DNA from 3 places in the Priestia sp. RMT2NF4 genome. Region 2 is predicted to be linked to each of the others. Evidence: predicted binding sites of a transcription regulator. Region 2 holds the regulator's gene; each other region holds the start of a gene.
What was found. The regulator Rex, encoded in region 2, represses fermentation and respiration genes when NADH is low (regulators of the CRP and FNR family bind a similar motif). The targets are predictions, from matches to a motif close to TTGTGAAATATTTCACAA.
Positions count from the first base shown of each region.

Region 1: ACMX9J_RS00245 (cytochrome c oxidase subunit II) is a predicted target of Rex. The motif match lies at 1,804-1,821, and genes of this name have one in related genera.
Region 3: ACMX9J_RS19805 (cytochrome ubiquinol oxidase subunit I) is a predicted target of Rex. The motif match lies at 1,943-1,960, and genes of this name have one in related genera.

Region 1 is NZ_JBLQZO010000001.1:47,393-51,091, reverse strand. It holds gene qoxB (cytochrome aa3 quinol oxidase subunit I) at 1-675, opposite strand, end outside; gene ACMX9J_RS00245 (cytochrome c oxidase subunit II) at 677-1,615, opposite strand; gene ACMX9J_RS00240 (hypothetical protein) at 2,200-2,664, opposite strand; gene ACMX9J_RS00235 (CBS domain-containing protein) at 2,885-3,307, shown strand; gene ACMX9J_RS00230 (hypothetical protein) at 3,373-3,498, shown strand; gene ACMX9J_RS00225 (long-chain-fatty-acid--CoA ligase) at 3,558-3,699, opposite strand, start outside.
Region 2 is NZ_JBLQZO010000018.1:11,466-15,164, forward strand. It holds gene ACMX9J_RS27240 (YdiK family protein) at 1-92, shown strand, start outside; gene tatC (twin-arginine translocase subunit TatC) at 119-874, opposite strand; gene tatA (twin-arginine translocase TatA/TatE family subunit) at 890-1,075, opposite strand; gene ACMX9J_RS27255 (redox-sensing transcriptional repressor Rex) at 1,129-1,767, opposite strand; gene ACMX9J_RS27260 (ABC-F family ATP-binding cassette domain-containing protein) at 2,228-3,699, shown strand, end outside.
Region 3 is NZ_JBLQZO010000005.1:68,559-72,257, forward strand. It holds gene ACMX9J_RS19790 (LacI family DNA-binding transcriptional regulator) at 1-396, shown strand, start outside; gene ACMX9J_RS19795 (threonine/serine exporter family protein) at 541-1,302, shown strand; gene ACMX9J_RS19800 (threonine/serine exporter family protein) at 1,317-1,772, shown strand; gene ACMX9J_RS19805 (cytochrome ubiquinol oxidase subunit I) at 2,073-3,479, shown strand; gene cydB (cytochrome d ubiquinol oxidase subunit II) at 3,466-3,699, shown strand, end outside.

The DNA.
Region 1 (3,699 bases), on a different contig from region 2:
CATATGCATAAGTTTCATGCCAGGCGCACGCATTTTTAAAATGGTCATAATAAAATTAATTCCAGAAGCCAAGCTGCCAATACCTGATATTTGAATGCCCCAAATATAAAAATCTTGACCTGGTCCAGGACTGAACTGCATGCCAGAAAGCGGCGGATAACTCAACCACCCTGCATCTGGCGATCCTCCGATTACAAACGACAAATTGAAAAGCATGGCGCCAAAGAAAAATAGCCAAAAGCTTACCGCGTTTAAAAAAGGATAGGCGACATCTCTTGCTCCAATTTGAAGAGGTACAACAATATTAAAGAAAGCAAACATAAGCGGCATTGCCATAAATAGAATCATAATGGTTCCGTGCGTAGTAAAAATTTCGTTGTAATGATTAGAATCTAGAAAATGCCACTGAGGAAATGCTAGCTGCATACGCATCAATAATGCATCTACTCCGCCTCGAAACAGCATTAACAATGAAGAAAGCATATACATGATTCCAATTTTTTTATGATCCACCGTTGTGAGCCACTCACGCCATAGCCACTTCCACTTTTTAAGATACGTAAGAACAAAAATAATACCGGCTAGTGTTAACAATATGGCGACATCGGCTCCGTAAATCATTGGCTCCCCTGTCACAAAAAAATGAGATGAAAAATCTTTTAATTTGTCTAACAACTTAGTTTCCTCCTTCCTGGTGCTCGTGCTGTGTATGTGCTTGTTCATCAGAAGCCACATTCATTGTCTTCATGTCTTCATTTTTCATATGGTGATGCTGACTATAATATTGACCACCGTTTTTAATGACAGTTTCTTGGAACAAACCTTTAGGAATGGTAGAGTACGATTTCTCTAAAGAAAGACCTTGTTTTGCAAGACTGTTATAATCAGCTTTTGTTAAAGCTGGTGCTGTTTCTTTTACTTGCCTTACCCACTGATTAAATTCTTTTGTCGATGTAGATTTAACTTTAAAGTTCATATGAGCGAACCCTTCACCCGTAAAATTAGCGCCTGAACCAAAATATTCTCCCTTGTGATTAGCTTGCAGCCAAAGCCCCATGGCCATTCCCGGCATTGTATATAATTGTCCTCCTAGCTGGGGTACCCAAAAGGAATTCATAGGTGCATCTGACGTTAGCACGAATTGAACGGGCACATTCTTTGGAATTTCGACATAGTTGACTGTCGCAATATCTTGATCCGGATATTGGAATAACCATTTCCAATCAAGAGACGTTACTTCAATCGTTAGCGGCTTTACATCTTTTTTCGGCGGATCTACTAATTCATAAGTCGTCTTGGCCGTAGCGAAACCTAAAATGCCAATAATAATAATGGGGATGCCCCACCAAATAAATTCAAGACGCTTGCTATCGTCCCAATCTGGTCGATACGGAGCCTTGTTTCCAGGCTTATCACGGTAGCGTAAAACGATATACACAAGCAGACCTAAAACAGGAATAACGACAATTGCGCATAAAATTATGGAAAAAATAATTAACTGGTATTCTTTTTGAGCCACCGCCCCCTGTGGATTTAAAATCAAATAACGACTATCACAGCCTGCTAAAAAAATTGTAATGAATACGGAGAGAATGATTAACTTGCCAATATGCATTGATTTTTGCTTTCTCACCTCAGCTCAGGCTCCCTTCCTTTAAATCTCTGTACATAATAATGGTATATAAACGTTCATATTAGAGATGCATCTCAACAGATCAAAGAGCTAAAAACCTCCTAACATATTGAAGTTTGTCATGACATATTGCTTACTCCTAAAAAATTATCATGTTGTATGTTTAAAAGGTGTGATATTTCTCACACTTGAAGCGATTTTTATCTAGTTTAAATGGCTTTACCATAATTTCGTCACATATTTGGTTAAATGTGGTGTGAAATATCTTTCTCCTAGCGCGTAGATTCTGATAAAAGTAAAAAAGCTCTCCCAGTTCTTATTAACTGGAAGAGCTTTTTGGGAGTAATGAAGTATGGAGCTTTATTTCTTACTAGTTTGTTTGCTTTACTTGCTGAAACATCCAATCAATCATTTTTTGTTAAGAGAGTCACGACTTCCTTATATTCCTCTAGCTCTTTGGTCTGTGCGAGAGTATTGATTTTCTCTAGCGATAAAAGAGAGCTCTGAATGATAAACGTGCGAGGCTCCTTATCATTTTGCAGTAATTCACGTTAACGAACTATCAGCTATTGCCTTCTCTTCCTTAATACATCTTCTATAAAATAATGATAGAAATAATTAATAAGAGCAGTGGCAATCGAGATCACAAAAAGTTGAAAACGCGTCATGTTGACCATTTTGTATACCTTTAATTTTTCTGCCAGACTGGTCAAGGGATAAGCAAATAGATAGTCAAATAGGATGTTAATTAACAAATATTTTTTGAAATTCCCATAGGTCAGCTTGAATACCCAAAAATTAGCTATAAAAAACGGTCCAAATATAAAAGAAACGTCGCTTGAAAGTTTAGGGAAAAGAGGTTTCCTCACTTTCCACCATGTAAAGCTTTTAGATAACTCACTGATAAAAGCAATAACTAATGAACTAAATGTTAAAACAGGTAGGTATCTTTTAAAGACAAATTTATCAACTTTTATTATAGACAGCCAAGGCAATAAAAGTACTGCCAAAAGCGTTAACTTTCCTTTCATTATGTACCCAACTCCTGCCGTTACGAAAATGTAAGCTAAACCATATTCTCTTTAGTTTGTGTAATAGGCTCTTTTTTATGTGTTTATTACACTGCGTTCGTTCTTTTATTCGTCTTTTATTACAAGATTTTTTGCTTTCAGGAAATTATTGATTCTCATATTCTGCATGTGCATGGAGAAAATACGGAGGTGAATGTTTAATTAAAAGGAGGAATTAAAAATGACTACAGTACGTGAAGTTATGACTAAAGATGTGAAAGCTTGTGCACCGCACGACCCAGTAACAGCTGCAGCAAAATTAATGCGTGATATTAATTGTGGCTCTGTGCCAGTGTGTCAAGAAAATCGAGTAATGGGAATGATCACAGACCGTGATATCGTGTTAAACTGCGTGGCGGATGGAAAAGATTGCAACACTGTGCATTGCCATGATTGTATGACTAAAGATGTGATTACTTGTTCTCCAGATACGGATATTCATGAATGTGCACGTATGATGGCCGATCATCAAATTCGCCGCATTATTGTAGTGGAGAATAATAATATGGTTGGAATCTGTGCAATCGGTGACCTTGCGACCGTGAACGTATATGTTGATGAAGCCGGTGCAGCATTGAGCGAAATTTCTAATCAAGTTCATTAAAACTTTTTAGCATATAAATCCTTAATGTTTGTACAAAATAACCCTGTCTGCAAGGAGGTGCTAATATGCCAAATTTAAACGATAACAAATTTAAAAAGATTCAGTCTGAGAGTCAAAAGCAAGGAAAGTCTCAAGAAGAATATGCGGCTGAGCTTGACGCTAATCGTGCAAAAAGCCAAAAGAAAAAGTAAGAATAAAAAAGGATTACAATCGGCAGAAGCTCGTTTGCAATCCTTTTTTTAGTGAAATCCTAATCTGTTTCTTTCTTTCTTTTCTCTTCTTCCTCTTCCACTAATGTGCGGCGCAAAATTTTTCCTACCGTGGACTTAGGCAGCTTATTTCTAAACTCAATCAAGCGAGGGACCTTGTACTTAGCTAACCTTAAATTGCAC
Region 2 (3,699 bases):
ATTTCAGGTTTGCGGTTCGCATCTTTATCTTGCACTACAAAATTAAAAAATTGCAGCAGCAATATAAAAATCAAGATGATTCATCCAAATAAAAAAACCACTGTTTCAGTGGTTTTTTTTACATACTAACATCTTCTCTTTCTTGCTCTGCCCTTGCCTTTAACACTTTGCGATACGAAATGCGGGAAATAATGATGCTGATTTCATACAAAATTAAGAGCGGCACTGTCACCATCATGTGCGAGAGCAATTCCGGTGGTGTAATAAGTGCGGCAATAACTAGCAGTACGAAATAGGCATATTTTCGAATTTGAGATAAAAACATAGGCGTTATAATTCCTAAACGCGTCAAAAACATAACGACGACAGGAAGCTGAAACAACAAGCCAAAAGGCAGTGTGAGCTGCATTAAAAAAGAAAAGTATTCATTAATGCCAATCACTTGGTTTACATTCAGCTCATCAGAAACGCGCGTCATAAAATCAACGACAAATGGAAACAACACAAAATAAGAAAAAGAGACACCGCCGATAAAGAGAAAAATGGAAACAGGAATATATCCAAGCGTTACCTTACGCTCTTTTTCATATAAACCAGGACTAATAAATGCCCAAAGTTGATACAGTGCAACAGGAGCTGCAAGTACACAGCCGATAATAACAGCAAATTGCATATAAATCTTAACTGGATCTGTTAACCGAAATGCATTCATCGTTAAATTCTTTGCCTCATCAGCATGCTGTAAATAGACAATAACCTTATCCGCTATAAAAAAGCCGCCAATTGTGGCAATCACAAAGAAAAATAAAACAATTAAAATGCGTTTTCGCAGCTCTCCTATATGATCATATATTGACATTTCTTGTTCGGTCATACTATGATCACCCTTTTACTCTTTGTCATCTACTTGACGCTGTTTATCTTTTTCACGATCTTCTGATGCACCGCTAGCGGCATGCTTAAACTCTCTAAGCGTTTGGCCCACTGATCTTCCTAGCTCCGGTAACCGTTTCGGCCCAAAAATAAGCAGTGCTACAATCGCAATAATAATCCAACTGCCTGCTCCAATCCCCATATTCCCACTCTCCTTATTAATTTAGACTTAAGGAAATCGTAACACAGTCCGCCTTATTCAACAGGATAATTTTTCAAAAAGTAGACGAGCGACTGTAATTCTACAGCAAGATCAATATGATGGAGTCGAATCTCATCCGGTACGTTTAAGCGTGCAGGAGTAAAGTTTAAAATTCCTTTAATTCCGCAACTCACTAAACGATCAGTAATTTGCTGAGCAACAGTGGCAGGAACGGTTAAAATCGCTACTGAGATGTCATCACTCATATAATCTTCCAATTGGTCAAGATGATAGACCGGCACGTCGCCTACTTTCGTACCTACTTTATCTTCTATCACATCAAAAGCGCACTCAATTTTGGTGTTATTATTTTTAATAAAATTATAATTTAAAAAGGCCGTTCCTAGATTCCCTACGCCAATCAGTGCTACTTTCGTTACTTCATCTTGGTCTAACGTTTTACGGAAAAATGTAAGTAAATAATTCACATTGTAGCCGTATCCCTTTTTTCCTAATGCACCAAAGTAAGAAAAGTCCCGACGAATAGTAGCAGAATCCACTTTCACTGCCTCACTTAACTCCGCTGACGACACACGCTGTTTACCAGAAGCATGCAAATTTTTCAAAAAACGATAATAAAGCGGCAATCGCTTAGCCGTTGCTTGTGGTATTTTTAATTGTTCAGTGTTCACGTTGTACCCCCTCAGTTCATGTATGTCATTACTAACATTTTCAAGTAATATTGCATTACCTTTCACAAAGCATCAACCGCTTTGAGGTAGCGCTTCCAATTCTCTCTCTTTTCTCTTGTTTTATATATACTCCGCTTCACACCTCGACGGCTTTTGTCTATTCAGCACTCCTTAAAGTCGGTATGTAGAACGAAGCAATTAGCCCTTCAAAGGATCGGTTTGTTAGTCATGACGGATTTTTTTTACATCCATCATAGATAAGTTCAGAGATGCACTTATCTCTTATTTTAACATAGTATCCTGTATAAAATGTGCAGGTAAAATCATTTTATTTCATGAATCAAAACATTCGCTTCATCATTTGTCCTTGTCCCTCTACAAATTACAAACGCTTGTAGGAAGAACTTGTAGTTAAAAATATGTTAAAATACACTATGGATATACTACTAGAGGTGAAAAAATGATTATTCTACAATTGAACGGTATTACAAAATACTATGGGGCAGAACCCATTTTATCGAATATAAAGTTAGAAGTACAATCAAAAGACCGCATTGCCCTAGTGGGACGAAACGGTGCTGGTAAATCAACTTTATTAAAAATTATTGCTGAGCAGCTTTCCTATGACAGCGGAGAAATTATTAAACCTAAGGGTGTTTCCATTGATTATATGGGACAAGATACAGTTCTTGAGTCAACACTCTCCATATGGGAAGAAATGATGACTGTCTTTGCTCCATTAAAGAAGATGGAAAAAGAATTACGTACGCTTGAAACGAAGATGGGTGATCCAGACATTTTTAATGATTCAGTTCAATACGAAAAACTAACCAAAGAGTATGATCAGCTTCAAGTAACGTTTAAAGATTTAGGCGGCTATCAATATGAAGCGGATACACGATCTATTCTTCACGGTTTCCGTTTTTCAAACTTTGACTACAGCACCCCTATTTCCTCCTTAAGCGGTGGACAAAAAACGCGCCTGGCTCTTGCAAAACTGCTTTTAACAAAGCCTGATTTGCTTATTCTGGATGAGCCTACCAACCACTTAGATATTGAAACTTTAGCATGGCTGGAACAGTTTCTGCAAGGGTATGAAGGAGCTATTTTAATCGTTTCACATGATCGTTACTTCCTTGATAAAGTCGTAAATCAAGTGTATGAAGTCGTACAAAAAACAACGGTGAAGTACACGGGCAACTACTCTAAATACCTTGTACAAAAAGCAGAGCGATATGAAAAAGAGTTGCGTCAGTACGAAAAGCAGCAAGATGAAGTCGCAAAGCTGAATGATTTTATTCAGCGAAACATCGCCCGCGCATCGACTACAAAACGTGCGCAAAGCAGACGTAAACAGCTCGATCGAATGGAGTTAATAAATCGACCTAACGAAGGCGAAAAATCAGCTAGTTTTTCGTTTGAAATTGAACGTCAAAGCGGAAATGAAGTCTTAAATCTGGAAGATGTGTCTATCGGATATGATGAAAACAACTATGTCGTCCAAGAGGCAAACCTTCGCATTAAAAAAGGGGAAAGCCTTGCGTTGGTTGGTCCTAATGGCGTGGGGAAATCAACTTTATTAAAAGGCATTGTGGATAAACTCAGCTTCAAGACTGGAACCATTTCCTTTGGCTCAAATGTAATGGTTGGTTATTACGACCAAGAGCAAGCCAATTTAACGTCTAATAAAACCGTTTTAAATGAACTTTGGGATGACTACCCAGCCAAACCTGAAAAAGAAATCCGTACAGCGCTTGGAAATTTTCTGTTTTCAGGTGATGATGTACTGAAAATCGTTTCCACGCTCAGCGGTGGTGAAAAAGCACGTTTAGCTCTTGCGAAGCTTATGCTTCAAAAAGCTAACTTCTTAATTTTGGATGAACCTACTAACCATCTTGATTTAGATAGCAAACAAGTACTCGAGAATGCGTT
Region 3 (3,699 bases), on a different contig from region 2:
CAGTATGTACCGTCAGCAAACGCAAAGTTTGTGAAAGAAGATATGAATAACTCAGATGAACTATATCAGTTTATAAATGAGCTAGCTCATCATCCAGAGCCCCCAACTGCGCTTATTTGTGCTACGGATTACATTGCTCTGAAAGTGATACACTGTGCGTGGCAAAACGGACTTCACGTTCCAGCGGATTTGTCTGTTATAGGGTTTGATGATATTACAGAAGCTAGTGAAGCGCAACCTCCGCTAACAACCATCCGTCAACCGATGGAAAAAATGGCTGAAAAAGCAGTAAACCTCTTACTTCAGCAAATTCAGGATCAGCAAGAAATAGATCAGGTACAGTATAAAATGGCACCTGTATTAGTAGAGCGTGAGACCACAAAACGTATGAATTGATAAGGAATGTATATACTATTCCTGAAAGTGTGAGACAAAAAGTCCACACTTTTTTGCATTAACCATTGCGTCCACTTCCCTCTTTCTTATACACTGTATGCTGTAGGGGAAAAAACCAAGCTTTAATATGTTTGGAGCGATTTGATGACACAACAAAAATTAGATAAATATGAAATTATGGACGTTAGCTTACTAGCAGGTAAAATTATGTTAGAAAGCGGAGCAGAAACGTATCGAGTAGAAGACACAATGATGCGGATTGCAGCGTCTTACGGTATAAAAAAATCCCACAGCTATGTGACGCCAACAGGGATTATGTTTTCACTTGAAACGAAAGAACCGACGAAAACGAAGTTAATTCGTATTTCCGAACGAACGACCGATTTAAAAAAAGTAACTATGGTAAATAGCGTCTCAAGAACCATCAGTCAAGGAAACATCTCCTTGGAGGAAGCGTATGAAATGCTACAAGAAATTGAAGCAACGAACGTAGCTTTTCCACTATGGGTTCAACTTGCAGCTGCATCCATTTCTAGCGGATGCTTTTTAATCATGTTTCAAGGTTTATGGACGGACTTTATTCCAGCGATGTTTTCAGGAGGTCTCGGATTTTTAACCGTGGTGTATTTCCACCGTCTTATTCCGATTCGCTTTTTTGCTGAGTTTACCGCTTCGTTAGTTATTGGACTTTTATCAGCTCTTTTAGTCGCTTCAGGACTAGGAACGCAAATTGATAAAATTATTATTGGATCCGTTATGCCTCTCGTTCCTGGGTTATCGATTACCAATGCAGTGCGAGATTTAATGGCGGGACATTTACTGTCTGGATTATCAAAAGGAGCAGAAGCGTTTCTGACGGCATTTGCTATTGGTGCAGGTATTGCCATTGTATTTACGCTTCTATAGAAGGGAGGCATCATATGCATATCGTAGAGCAGATAATTACAAGTTTTATTGCTTCAGCAGCGTTTGGGATTATTTTTAATGTTCCACGTGAATCATTATTAAAAAGTGGCTTTGTCGGAATGATTGGCTGGCTCATTTACTATTTGCTAACGTTCTATGGTGTAGATGAAATTCCAAGCACTGTAGCATCGGCCTTTTTTATTGCTATTATTAGTCAAATTTACGCAAAAATTTATCGTACGCCGATCATTATTTTCACCGTAGCAGGTATTATTCCGCTCGTTCCAGGGGGAACAGCATACGATGCCATGCGTAACTTTGTAGAAAATAATTATAATGAAGCGATTAGTCTTGCAGCAAAAGCCTTTATGATTTCAGGTTCAATTGCCATTGGTATTGTATTTTCTGAAGTCATTAACCAAATCATTCGTCAATCTAAATTAAATGCGAAAGCAAAATATCGACCGTAGAGAAGCAAGCTCAAATCAGAGCGTGCTTTTTTTATGAAAAAATAAAGAGATCCTGCCCTTTTTTGTCACAAGAAAGTCACGTTTTAGTCTAAAAACGTTCAAAAAATGTACGTGCACAGCTAAAAAAATAGACTATACTATGTAAATAGAAAGAGAGACATTACATATGTTTGTGAAATGTTGAGCATATTTCTCGAATTGTTATGCTCAATGTTTCACAATATAAGTAAAAGATGCTCAGAAATGAGCAAAGTATCTATGGAAATGATGAATGTTCTTATATATGAAAGGAGAAAGAAGATGGATACAGTCATACTATCACGTATTCAATTTGCATCAACGACGCTGTTTCATTTTATCTTTGTACCGCTGTCTATCGGCCTTGTCTTTTTAGTAGCGATCATGGAAACGATGTACGTAGTAAAAAAAGATGAACAGTATAAAAAGATGGCAAAGTTTTGGGGGCACTTATTCCTGATTAACTTTGCTGTCGGAGTCGTAACAGGTATTTTACAAGAATTTCAGTTTGGCATGAACTGGTCAGAGTACTCAAGATTTGTAGGAGATGTATTTGGTGCGCCGCTTGCTATTGAAGCACTGCTAGCGTTTTTTATGGAGTCCACGTTCCTCGGGCTGTGGATTTTCGGGTGGGATCGTTTGCCTAAATGGCTGCACTGTCTATGTATTTGGCTTGTTAGTCTAGGTACTATCTTTTCAGCGTTCTTTATTTTAACGGCTAATTCTTTTATGCAGCATCCGGTCGGAATGGAGCTAAATAATGGCCGTTTGGAAATGAATGACTTCTTTAAATTGTTAACGAACGGTCAGCTGTGGGTCGAATTCCCTCATACAATTTTAGGTTCGTTTGCAACAGGCGCCTTTTTTATCACGGGTGTCAGCGCTGTTATGCTCTTGAAGAAAAAACATGTGGCTTTTGCTAAAAAATCATTTCAAGTTGCTATCCTTGTAGGGCTAGTTTCAGGTGTAGGAATTGCACTATCTGGGCATGAACAGGCCGGATATTTAGTTAAAACACAGCCGATGAAAATGGCCGCAAGTGAAGGATTATGGGAAAACAGCGGAAGTCCAGGTGCTTGGACAGTAACAGCAAATATTCACCCTGATGAAAAGAAAAATACGAGTGAAATCAAAATACCTTACTTATTAAGCTTCTTATCATACGGTAAGTTTTCAGGCTCCGTTCCTGGAATGAATGAGCTGCAGCAGCAGTATACGGCGAAATATGGAGAAGGAAATTATATTCCACCCGTTCGAACAACGTTTTGGAGTTTCCGCATTATGGCTGGTCTAGGTGGCGTATTATGTGCATTAGGCATTTGGGGTACGTACTTGCTTTCTCGTAAAAAACTTCAAGAAAGCAAACTATTTTTACGTATTATGACGATTGCCATCGCCTTTCCGTTCCTTGGAAGCTCAGCAGGTTGGATTATGACAGAGATTGGCCGTCAGCCTTGGGTTGTATTTGGCTATATGAAAACCGAAGATGCCGTGTCTCCTGGTGTAACAGCAGGTGAATTGCTATTTTCTATTATCTCGTTTTCGTTCTTTTACTTAATTTTAGCTGTGATTATGGTGTTCTTGTTCGTTAAAGAAATTAAAAAAGGTCCAGATCACGATCACGAAGCACATACAAAAGTAACATCAACTGATCCGTTTACAAAGGAGGGATACAATGTTTTCTCTTAATGAATTCTGGTATTTGCTAGTATCCATTCTGTTTGTTGGTTTTATCTTTTTAGAAGGCTTTGATTTTGGGATTGGAATGGTGTCTCGCTTTTTAGGAAGAAACGACTTAGAGCGACGAGCTTTTATTAATACAATCGGTCCTTTTTGGGATGCAAATGAAGTTTGGTTAATTTCAGCAATCGGTGCTATGTTTGCCGCTTTTCCAAACTGGTATGCAACG